2 regions of the Corynebacterium atrinae genome follow, and region 2 is predicted to be linked to the other one. Evidence: predicted binding sites of a transcription regulator. Region 2 holds the regulator's gene; the other holds the start of a gene.
What was found. Region 2 encodes LexA, which represses DNA repair genes until DNA is damaged. Its sites were predicted from a motif close to CGAACANNTGTTCG; they were not measured.
Positions count from the first base shown of each region.

Region 1 (5,108 bases), 890 kb from region 2:
AGATTTGTCGAGCCCCCGGCACATGCCCCTCCGAGAATTCAGTCCGGTTGCGTACATCAAGCAGCAAGACCCGATCGAAGCTGTCAAGCTCGTCAGGCTGCACCAGTTGAGGCTTCACCAATTCGAGTCCATCTAGCGTGGTTAAGAATCCGTGTGCGCTGTCGATACCGACGCGGAAGAGGTGATCGCGCATCGCTTCTGCTTCGGTCCGGTCGGCGGCGAAAAGCACTAGTGGGCGCTGCTCGATCAGTGGGTCGTAAACCCATGCGCCATAGCTGGCAGCTTTATCTATGCCAGGGATGTTCAACGAACGGGCCACCGTGCCGCCATGCACCTCAACGTTGTTGCGGGTATCAACAAAGATGACCTCGTCAGCAGTGAGCTCTGCCGTCAATTGTTCCGCCGTGTACTCGACGAGCGCCGGCACCTCCCCCATGACTGCAGGACCGATCTTGTTTTCCATTTTCATGCGCCCGAAGTAGGCGTGCGCGTCAGGCTGTCCACTGAGCAGTTCATCAACGAATCCTTGCTCGTCATTGCTCTCGAGATACCGGCTCCACCATGAGAAATTGCGCTCATAGCCGACGGTCGACGCCGGGATTGCACCTAATGCCTTGCCACAAGCACTTCCAGAACCATGTGCTGGTAGCACCTGCACATAGTCAGGGAGCGTCAGAAAGCGATCGCGGAGACTGGCAAAGAGGTCCTTCGCGCCTTGGAAACGCGTGTCGACAAATCCTGCCGCCTCGTCGAGAAGATCAGGGCGACCGAGATCTCCGACAAACACGAAGTCGCCGGTGAGCATGAATCCAGGCTCGCTTGACTGGGCGCCGTCAGTGACCAGAAAGGACAAGTGTTCTGGGGTGTGCCCGGGTGTGTGAACTGCTTCGATCGTGATGTTGCCGAGCTCAATGCGGTGCCCGTGCTTCATCCGCACTGCTTCATCCATGTCAGGACCGTACGTCCAGTCGGGACCCCCCTCATCAGAGAGGTACATCTGCGCCCCAGTCTTCGCCGCTAGTTCCCTGGTACCGGAAAGGTAGTCGGCGTGAATGTGGGTTTCGGTGGCCGCGACGATTCTCATTCCATGCTTCTCCGCAAGGCTGAGGTAGTCGTCGAGATCCCTACGCGGGTCGATAACGATCGCTTCTCCCTTAGCCTGACAGCCGATGAAGTAGCTCGCCTGCGCGAGATCCTCGTCATAGATACGCTCCAGCAACATGATTGGTTCCTTTCGTGTCTTAAGCGAGTGCAGATCGTTAAGGGCAGGTGCAGCGATCAGCTTCAGGAACCCCGTGGAGGGCATCCTCGATGTGTTGTCCGCAGCCAGCCCAAGTGGGTTTACCGCAGGTAGAGCAGGTGATTCTTGCGCACATGATGGAGGCCTTTCTAGTGATTTGTGGGGATGGTCATGGCCTAGCTGGGGTCAGTGTGTGAGTTGCCCGTCGAAGTCGGCGAGTCGGATTTCGTGATTTAGCCGCCGAAGAACCGGGTAAAGAATCCTCCTCGTCCAGCTTTCGCCGCGTCGATCTGCGCCTGTGAGTGCTTGCCGTTGCACCAGTCTGAGGCCGGCACGCTCTTCTTCACCGTTTCCACGTGCTGCCCACAGCCCGCCCAGGTCGTCTTCCCACAGGTGCGACACTTCACTGCTCGGCACATGTTGTACTCCTCTTGGTCTCTACATCTATCCATACCCCGGGGGGTATCTTCTAGTATCCAGACTATACCCATGGGGGTATGCTTCCTGTCAAGACCCCTGCCTCCATAAACTGAAAGCGGAAGCTAGCAATGACCGAGAAGATTGACGAAGCCCAGACCACATACGACCCGGAAGCTAAACGCAAGGTGGTAAATCGCCTACGCCGCGCCCACGGACAACTCGCCGCAGTCATCACCGCGGTGGAAACAGATGCGCACTGCCGAGACGTCGTGCAACAGCTTTCAGCTGTATCCAAAGCACTTGATCGCGCGGGCTTCCTCGTTATTTCGAGCGCATTGAAAGAATGCCTTGCACATCCCGATGGGCAAGACAGCGCTAGTCAGGACGAGCTCGAGAAGCTTTTCCTCAGCCTCGCATGAGAGTGGCGCGTGCGCGCGCTAGGAGTTGGAAGCACAGGACCTTGTCATGTCCCGTGCCAAATGGAGAATGCAAACCTGCACATCCCCACCGAATCCACCAAAACCTAAGAGGTGCCCCGACGAGCTCAAAGCACGCGCCATCGAACTCGTCATCCACTCCCAATCCAACCCGACCACCGCGCAAGGTGCAGCCGGTCGGGTAGCTGGACAACTTGGACTCAACCGTGAAACCGGAGAACCCCGTGTCCCCCTCTCGCATCATCCTCGCGGATGCCATCGCCATCCTCGCCCGCCTGGCCCACAACACCCCAGACGCCCCCTTCACCACACTCAACGTCCTGGGGACCTTCTGGCCATTCCTCCTCGGCGGGATCACCGGACACGCGATCTGCTACGCAACGAAAAAGCCCACACTCCCCATCGCTCCCGGCGGCCTCATCATCTGGCTCTCCACCGCCATCACCGGACTAGGCATCTGGGCACTACGACACGGGGAAACACCCCACTGGTCCTTCATCATCGTCGCCTCCATCATGTCCGGCCTCCTACTCATCGGATGGCGCGGCCTAACGAACAAGCGAACTAAAACAAAGTCCTAGCCCCCAGAGGGGTGCTGTGCGCAGCTGCACACACCACAGCCCTCTGACTAGCGCCAACGCGGCCAGTCTGCCAGCACTGAACATGCGCCACCTGGACAAAAACATTGCCCTACCCCTTGCGTACTTCGATTCTGTGTTCTACTATTGGAGTTAGAACACCTAATCGAAGGGGCAAGGGGGTGAACGAACATGAGCAGTGACATTTTCTACCCAGGCAAAGCGCTACCACTCACGCTTGAGATTGGCTTTTCCATGGTGGAGGCGCACCTGAAAGAGGCAGCCGCCGGCCCCCAGCACTACTTCGCGGTCAGCTCACCTCATGACCCAGTAGCCCGGCGGGGAACACAGATACGCCAAGAAGACCACAAACTCTGGCAATCAGTCCTCCCCAATGGTGATGAGGACATTGACATCGTCCTCGCTAAGCTACGGCGCTCCCTAGGTCGTGGGGATCACTACCTCATGTCCGCGATCAGCGCCCACCAACGGCTTAACGAGCTGCCGAAGTTGAAGGAGATTCAGGAGGAGTACTTCCACCTCGACCTTGTCCGCTTGAAGACGATTGACGGTGTGTTGTGTAAAGCAGACACCACCATCACCGAACACCTCGACCTCATCGACACCGAACTAGCCGAATTCCTCACGCCTACTCGGACGAATCAGATCCTGCCCACCCCAGGCAAGATCAAAAACCGACTGAATGCGATCATCACCATGCTCGATGAGTCGATCTCCTCCGAGGATCCCGCACCACAACCGGTTGATAGTGTCTCCATCTCCTTCGACGACGGCCGAGGACTCCTCCACGCTGATCTTGATGGGGTCGTCGCCCAAGAAATCGACCTCCGTATCCGCAAGCACGCCATCGCCCATGGGATCAGTCAGGCAGACGCCTTCGTGGCCTTGATGAGGGGTGAGGGGTCAACGAATGTCACCCTCAACATCTACCGAGCATCCGATATCCCGAACGCCCCAGCATGGGTCTCCGGGGTCGGGTACCTCACCGCAAAGCAGACCGAAAATCTCCTCAACCGAGTTGATGTGGAGATTGATCTCGATGCGATTGCTCAGAAAGTCTCGTCGGCGTATGCCACCCCCGCGAATATCCGCTCCCTCGTCATCGGCCTTGATGGGACGTGTGCAGTCGGTGGGTGTGATGCCCCTGCTCATCGAGCACAGATGGATCACCGGATCAATCACGCCGATGGCGGGCCCACCACAGCAGCCAACCTCGCCCCATTGTGTGTCAAGCACCATGCGGTCAAGACTGATCGTCGGGTGACCTACGTGATGGACCCGCTGACGAGGCGGAAGTACTTCTTGTTTGATGACGGGTCCTGGGCAGAATCCGAAGGAGACGGGCCGTTAGCTGCTAGTGAGCGGCGGTGGCTGCAAACGGTGTCCCAACGGATAGCCAAGCGCAGGGCGAGGATCCGCTCGGAGTCCCAAGCCCAGAAGACAGAGCAGATCGAGCGGGAAGGGCCACCACCGCCCCACGAACGCCCTAGCTGCTCCGAATGGGGACGCCCCCTTGACAGCAAGGAGACTTAGAAGGCCCCCTGCAGAACCTGGAAATGCTCACACACCACGGGCATGCCAGGCTCAAAACCCCTGGGACTTTCAGAGTAGGTTCGCCAATAGTGCTCATGGACTTCCCGCCAGTGCTTGAGGGTTCGGTCGCCCTCTCCTTCGGCATAGGCATGCGAAGCAGAGACTTCCTCAAAGGGCATGACTTCCACTGAGGTCGTTTCAATGAGAACTCGGGGAATTCCGCGGCCGTCGAGAATGATGCTCAGTTCCCCCACTTTCGGAATGGGGTCGTCAGCGTACTGGTAGTCCCACAACGATGACGCAGTCGCCGTCTTCACCCCTGATTGAACTAATGCCAACAGCTCATCGGCAAGCTGGGGAGTCGCTCCGAAAGCCCAAGATTCCGGGATGCCATCAGGAAGTCCAGGATTGGACGACCGGCACGAGCGGTAGAACTCTTCGACTAGCGAACTGTTGTCCACGCAGTCAGCCTACATCTAGTGCGATTTCTTCACCCCGTCGCTGCACACAGCCGGGAGGAAATCCAGGCGGCTCTTGGTCTGCTCGCCGACCACACCGTTCTGAGGAGCTTCGCCGTGGCACTTAAGGGATAAACACTCTCGTGACAGCAACTTGAGTCACGAACTTCGATAAGCAATGAGCCTAAGAGCCACGGCAAGCATGAGCGAGTGCCCTTCGAGACGCAACAGTACAAAGTGAAGTGCTGATAGACCCACCCGCCACTTGGCGGAAAAGCCCCGCCGCCAGAAGGGTTGTGCGATCCAGGACACCAGCCAACAATGAGGTAATTCACACTAGCTAGTACCTAAGGAGCCTAAGAGTGACTACCTCATCCTCGCCCAAGATTGGTCCGCCACCTCCCTTCGATGCTGAGCTTGC
Region 1 is NZ_CP046977.1:2,445,672-2,450,779, forward strand. Features, by position in the region: gene CATRI_RS11980 (MBL fold metallo-hydrolase) at 1-1,222, opposite strand, end outside; gene CATRI_RS13670 (DUF8730 family Cys-rich protein) at 1,260-1,376, opposite strand; gene CATRI_RS11985 (DUF8730 family Cys-rich protein) at 1,474-1,659, opposite strand; gene CATRI_RS11990 (metal-sensitive transcriptional regulator) at 1,789-2,079, shown strand; gene CATRI_RS11995 (DUF3054 domain-containing protein) at 2,322-2,678, shown strand; gene CATRI_RS12000 (HNH endonuclease signature motif containing protein) at 2,868-4,229, shown strand; gene CATRI_RS12005 (ASCH domain-containing protein) at 4,226-4,690, opposite strand; gene CATRI_RS12010 (alpha/beta hydrolase) at 5,050-5,108, shown strand, end outside.
Region 1: the regulator LexA is predicted to act here: its motif matches at 2,831-2,844, upstream of CATRI_RS12000 (HNH endonuclease signature motif containing protein).

Region 2 (5,108 bases):
GGCATCCGAAGAGCCCAGTGTCGACGATCAGGCCAAGATCTACCGCAAGGTGTTCGAAGCCTTCCCCTCCTCCAAGGTAGTTATCCGAACCTTGGATGCTGGTTCGGATAAGCCCATCGCCTACGCCAACATGATCGCTGAGGAAAACCCGGCGCTTGGTGTGCGTGGTCTGCGCATCGCCAACAACAATGAGCCGCTGTTGACTCGCCAGCTTGACGCCATTGCCCAGGCTGCGGAAGACCGCAGAGATGACGCTCCGACGTGGGTTATGGCACCGATGGTTGCCACTGCGCGTGAAGCCAAGTGGTTTGCCGGCTTGTGCCGGGAGCGTGGACTCGTCGCCGGTGCGATGATCGAGGTTCCGGCAGCCGCCCTCATGGCCGACAAGCTCATGCCTCACTTGGACTTCGTGTCCATTGGTACCAACGACCTCACCCAGTACACGATGGCCGCTGACCGACTCTCTCCGCAGTTGGCATATCTGACGGACCCCTGGCAGCCGGCAGTGCTGCGGCTGATCCGTCATACCTGCATCGTCGGCAACGACACCCAAACGCCGGTCGGCGTCTGTGGCGAGGCGGCCGCAGACCCCATGCTGGCATGTGTCCTCACCGGACTTGGTGTTAACTCCCTCTCGGCTGCTTCCACGGCCCTGCCGGGAGTCGGCGCCCAGTTGGCAAAGGTGGATCTGGAGACTTGTAAGAAGGCCGCAGACCTGGCTCTCGAGTCCGTCGGTGCTGCAGCCGCCCGCGACGCGGTGCGTGAGCTCCTCCTGGGCTAAACATCGACGATTAAGAGAATGTGCCCCTCGAACCAGAAAGGTTTCGAGGGGCACATCTTTGTCTCTGTTTTCAACGCCGCGCTTACTCGGCGATGATGACATCCACTTCGCGTTCCCGAAGTGCGGAAACATAGGACTCCGGCGCCGATGCGTCCGTGATAACGACGTCGATATCACTGATGCTGGCAAAGCTGACGAGGTAGTCGTTTCCGAGCTTGGTTGAATCGCAGAGGACGACAACTTTGTGGGCGTTGGTGACCATCGCGGACTTGATCGCTGCCTCTTGGGCATCCGCCGTGGACAAGCCGTGATCCAAGGTCAGGGCATTAGTACCAATGAAGGCTACGTCCGCCCGCATAAGAGCCAGAGTGCGAAGCGCGGTGTCGCCGACCACGGCTTGGGTAATCGCACGAACGGAGCCACCCAGAAGCTGCACCTTCGACAGTCCCTTGTTGGCCAAGTTCAGCGCTATTGACAGACTGTTGGTCACGATTGACCACTGGCCAGCATCTTGCTGCTCGGCGATCAACTCTGCCAGGGTGCCGATGGTGGTTCCGGAGTCTAAAAACAGTCCCCCATTAGCTTCGGGGAGGAATTCGAGGGCTGCCCGGGAGATTGCTGATTTTGCAGTCGGGGCGGAGCGAAATCGAGCGTCGAGGGAGAACTCGGCTGTCTGAAATGTTTGGCTGGCAACTGCGCCACCGTGAACCCGGTGAACAACCCCCTCCCGGTCCAGGACAGCGAGATCGCGACGAATGGTCTCGGCGGTAACGTCAAACCGACTAGCTAGCTCAGTGACGTTGACTCGCCCTTCGACGGCCGTCAAAGAGGCTATCTGCCGACGACGCTCCTCTGCATACATCACAATTTCCTCGCGTTCCCACACAATCGGTCGGGTAAATGCCCGTTTGTGCCATTCTCCCAAAAAATCGGGGGCAAAGCCCAACAAAGCGCATCACATTTGGTCCCATTCGGGCAATTCTGGGCCGAAAATCCGCGAAACAACCGCTCAGCGCGTTGAGTTATGTTTGTTACATCGGTAACGAGCGGCCCTTTTTCCTCGGCGCATCCCGAATTCGGGGGTAACGTCGGGATGCGACTGCATAGTCTAGCTCGCTGCGAGGGGGTTACATCAGACATCTGACGATGGGAGAGATGCAGTCCCTAGAGCTTACGAAGAACTGACACAATCTTGCCCATGATTTCCGCATGCTCGGCTGGGATTGGAGCGAAGTCATCGTTGTGGGGGAGTAACCACACGCCTGTGGAGTCTTTGTGGAACTCCTTGGCTGTGGCTTCACCCTCAATGAGGGCAGCGACAAACTCGCCCTGCTCTGCTACTGGCTGGGAACGAACAACGACCCAATCTCCGTCGAGAATGCCAGCATCCTTCATGGAATGCCCCACTACCTTGAGCATGAACAGCTCTCCCTCGCCGACGATGTCGGAAGGGAGCGGGTAGTACTCCTCCACATCCTGCTCGGCGAGGATGGGCGAGCCGGCGGCGATGCGTCCAACAACGGGAATGAAGTTTGTCGGGCTGGCGTCGGTAGGGGCATCGGGGTAGTTGGGTCCAGATGCCTCAGCTGCCGAGCGGCGCCCCGGCTTCTTTTTCATGTCGGTGGAAGGAAGGGTTCGTACATCAACGGCGCGCGGCTTGTTGGCGTCGCGGCGCAAGAATCCCTTCTTTTCCAGCTGCTTGAGCTGATAGGCGACGGAGGAGGTCGACTGTAGGCCAGCAGCGTCACCGATTTCCCGAATGCTTGGCGGGTAGCCACGGAGAACCACCGCATCCCTAATAACTTCGAGGATCCGGCGTTGGCGATCTGAAAGTTCGGAGGGGTCTGGTTTGCCGGTCGGGTCGACCTTCGGAGTTGAGCCACTGCGTGCCATGATTTTGGGTCCTTTGCGGTTGGGGTGTGGTTGTGGGGAAACGGGCTGGTTGAGGTGTCTAGTTCGAATGGTGGATTCTGCCGAGCCATCCATCACCTACATGTTTACCACGACTTGGTACGAATGTTCGAGATATTTTGCGGCGGGTGGACATTTTTTCGAACGGGTGCTATAAATCGAACATAGCAGCTACATCGAACATATGAACGTCATATCTGTTCGAGAGTGTCGGGTCCGCTCGATACTCTGACGCACATCGACGAAAGGATATCATCATGACCATCTCGCTCAATCGCACTACTGCAGGTCGCCGCGCTCCGCATGTCCGCATTTCCTCGCCTTCTGCGGTGGCTGTGTGGGAGCCTTCCGGTTATCGTGAGGCGGCGGCAGAGCAGCGAGTTGTTCGAACTCTACGCATTTCGGATCGAACGGAGCGGCGAGGTGAAGAGCTGGAATCCGTTCGAACAAATCCGGGTCCAACCAAGAAGACTGTCAGCCTTGGACGGCGCAGCCTTCAAGCTTTCGGAACTTACCTACTTGGTGCGGTGTTTGGCGTCTGCGTGGTTACCGCCGCCTTGTCGCAGAGTGGCACTGACTCCACCCCGGGGGCGATTGATACGGGATATAGCTACTCTTCTTCCCCGGCTGCTGCAGGCCAGTAGTCGAGCCAGCTACATCGTGATCGGCGGCGGGTACCATGAGCTCTGTGCCAGGCCAATGACTGGTGCGATCATCTCGCTCCCTGTGCTAGCTGAGGAAGTTCACTGTGTATTGCCCGTTTTGCCACCACGATCATTCCCGAGTCATTGACTCTCGCATCATTGATGCCGGCGCCGCGATTCGTCGTCGACGGGAGTGCACCGAGTGCCAGGGACGCTTCACCACCATCGAGAAAGCCGTCCTGTTGGTAGTTAAACGCAATGGCGTGACGGAGCCGTTCAGTCGTGACAAGGTCGTGCTTGGTGTGCGGCGCGCTTGTCAGGGTCGGGATGTTTCGGATGACGCGCTGAAGCGGCTTGCTCAAGAAGTAGAAGAGACCGTGCGTAGCCATGGCAGCTCACAGGTGCACGCCAACGCCATCGGCCTCGCAATCCTTGAGCCACTCCGCGCCTTGGACGAGGTGGCGTACCTGCGCTTTGCGTCCGTGTATAAGTCTTTCGAGTCTGCTGAAGACTTTGAATCAGAGATCCGGCTCATGCATCGAAGGGCTCGAGAGGAAGACTCGGCTGTGGATCGCTGATCGGTTCTTTAAATTAGCGGAGCTTATCCACTGCCTTTTCGATCCTGCGCAAGGAAATCGGACGGGCGGTACCGAGGCGTTGGGCGAAGAGGCTAATCCTAAGCTCCTCAATCATCCAGCGGATTTCTTTGACTTCTCGCGATTTCTCACGTCCTTTGGGGAGTTTTGCCAACTTGATGTCCAAGTACGACTTGGCTTGGTCAATCTCATCTTGTCGATCGGCGTCTTTGCCCGGGTCGAGTGACATCTCCTCGAGGCGAATGCGCATGCCTTGGAGGTAGCGGGGGAGATGTCGAAGGTGCTGCATGCCATGGACTGTGACGGCGTTTTTTGGCAGGAGGAAAGCTAACTGCGCCTTCATATCGTCGATGGCCTCGCCATCCCACTGCGAAAGCTCCTCGGCCACGGTGTGATATTCAACCAATGCGGGGGCGAGTCCCACGATAGAGCGTCTGACTACGCCAGCCACCTCGGGCTTAATCTTGGCGGCCAACGCGGTGAATTCGGCGGGGTCTCTGACGGGTCCGCCGTTTTCCACCATGAGATCGCGAACTGCGGCTACTCGGGCATCGTCGACAAGACCTGTGGCGCCGCCGTGTGGGTAGGTATCGACCGCTACTCGCTGTTGCAAGGGCAGACCCTTGACCATGGGGCTCGGTTGGACGGCGATCTGGCGAAGCAGCATGGTCAGGGTGGCCGTAAGCATTGAACTATCGGCTGCCGCCTTGGTGGGGTGTACTCGAACCTCGATCCCGGCTGGGGTCACTACCAATGCGGGATAGGCGATGACTTGGTGTCCGTCGACGACGGTTGGCACCTCTTCATCGATGATTCCAAGGGTGTCTGGAGTCCATTCCGATACTGCCTGGGACTCGGCCTTCCGGCTAAGTCGGCTGACTGAAGATGTAATGGAACCTGCCTGGCGAGAAACGAGGGCCGCGAGGACTTTGTCAGCGTCAATGACTTTTCCACGTTTGTCCACGGCTCCGAATGTCATCTTCAGATGGTCTGGGATAGCGGCAGGATGAAAGGAAGCGGCGTCGATATTCGGCCGTCCCATGGTGTGAAGGACCTCGGTGATCTGCTCGACGAGGGAACCCTCATAGGGGATCAGTCGGGGAAGAATCCGGGCTGCGAAATCTGGGGCTGGAACGACGGTGCGGCGCATTTCTTTGGGCAGAGTACGGAGAAGTT
Region 2 is NZ_CP046977.1:1,555,365-1,560,472, reverse strand. Features, by position in the region: gene ptsP (phosphoenolpyruvate--protein phosphotransferase) at 1-781, shown strand, start outside; gene sugR (transcriptional regulator SugR) at 864-1,643, opposite strand; gene lexA (transcriptional repressor LexA) at 1,946-2,674, opposite strand; gene CATRI_RS07645 (hypothetical protein) at 2,950-3,336, shown strand; gene nrdR (transcriptional regulator NrdR) at 3,441-3,914, shown strand; gene hrpA (ATP-dependent RNA helicase HrpA) at 3,928-5,108, opposite strand, start outside.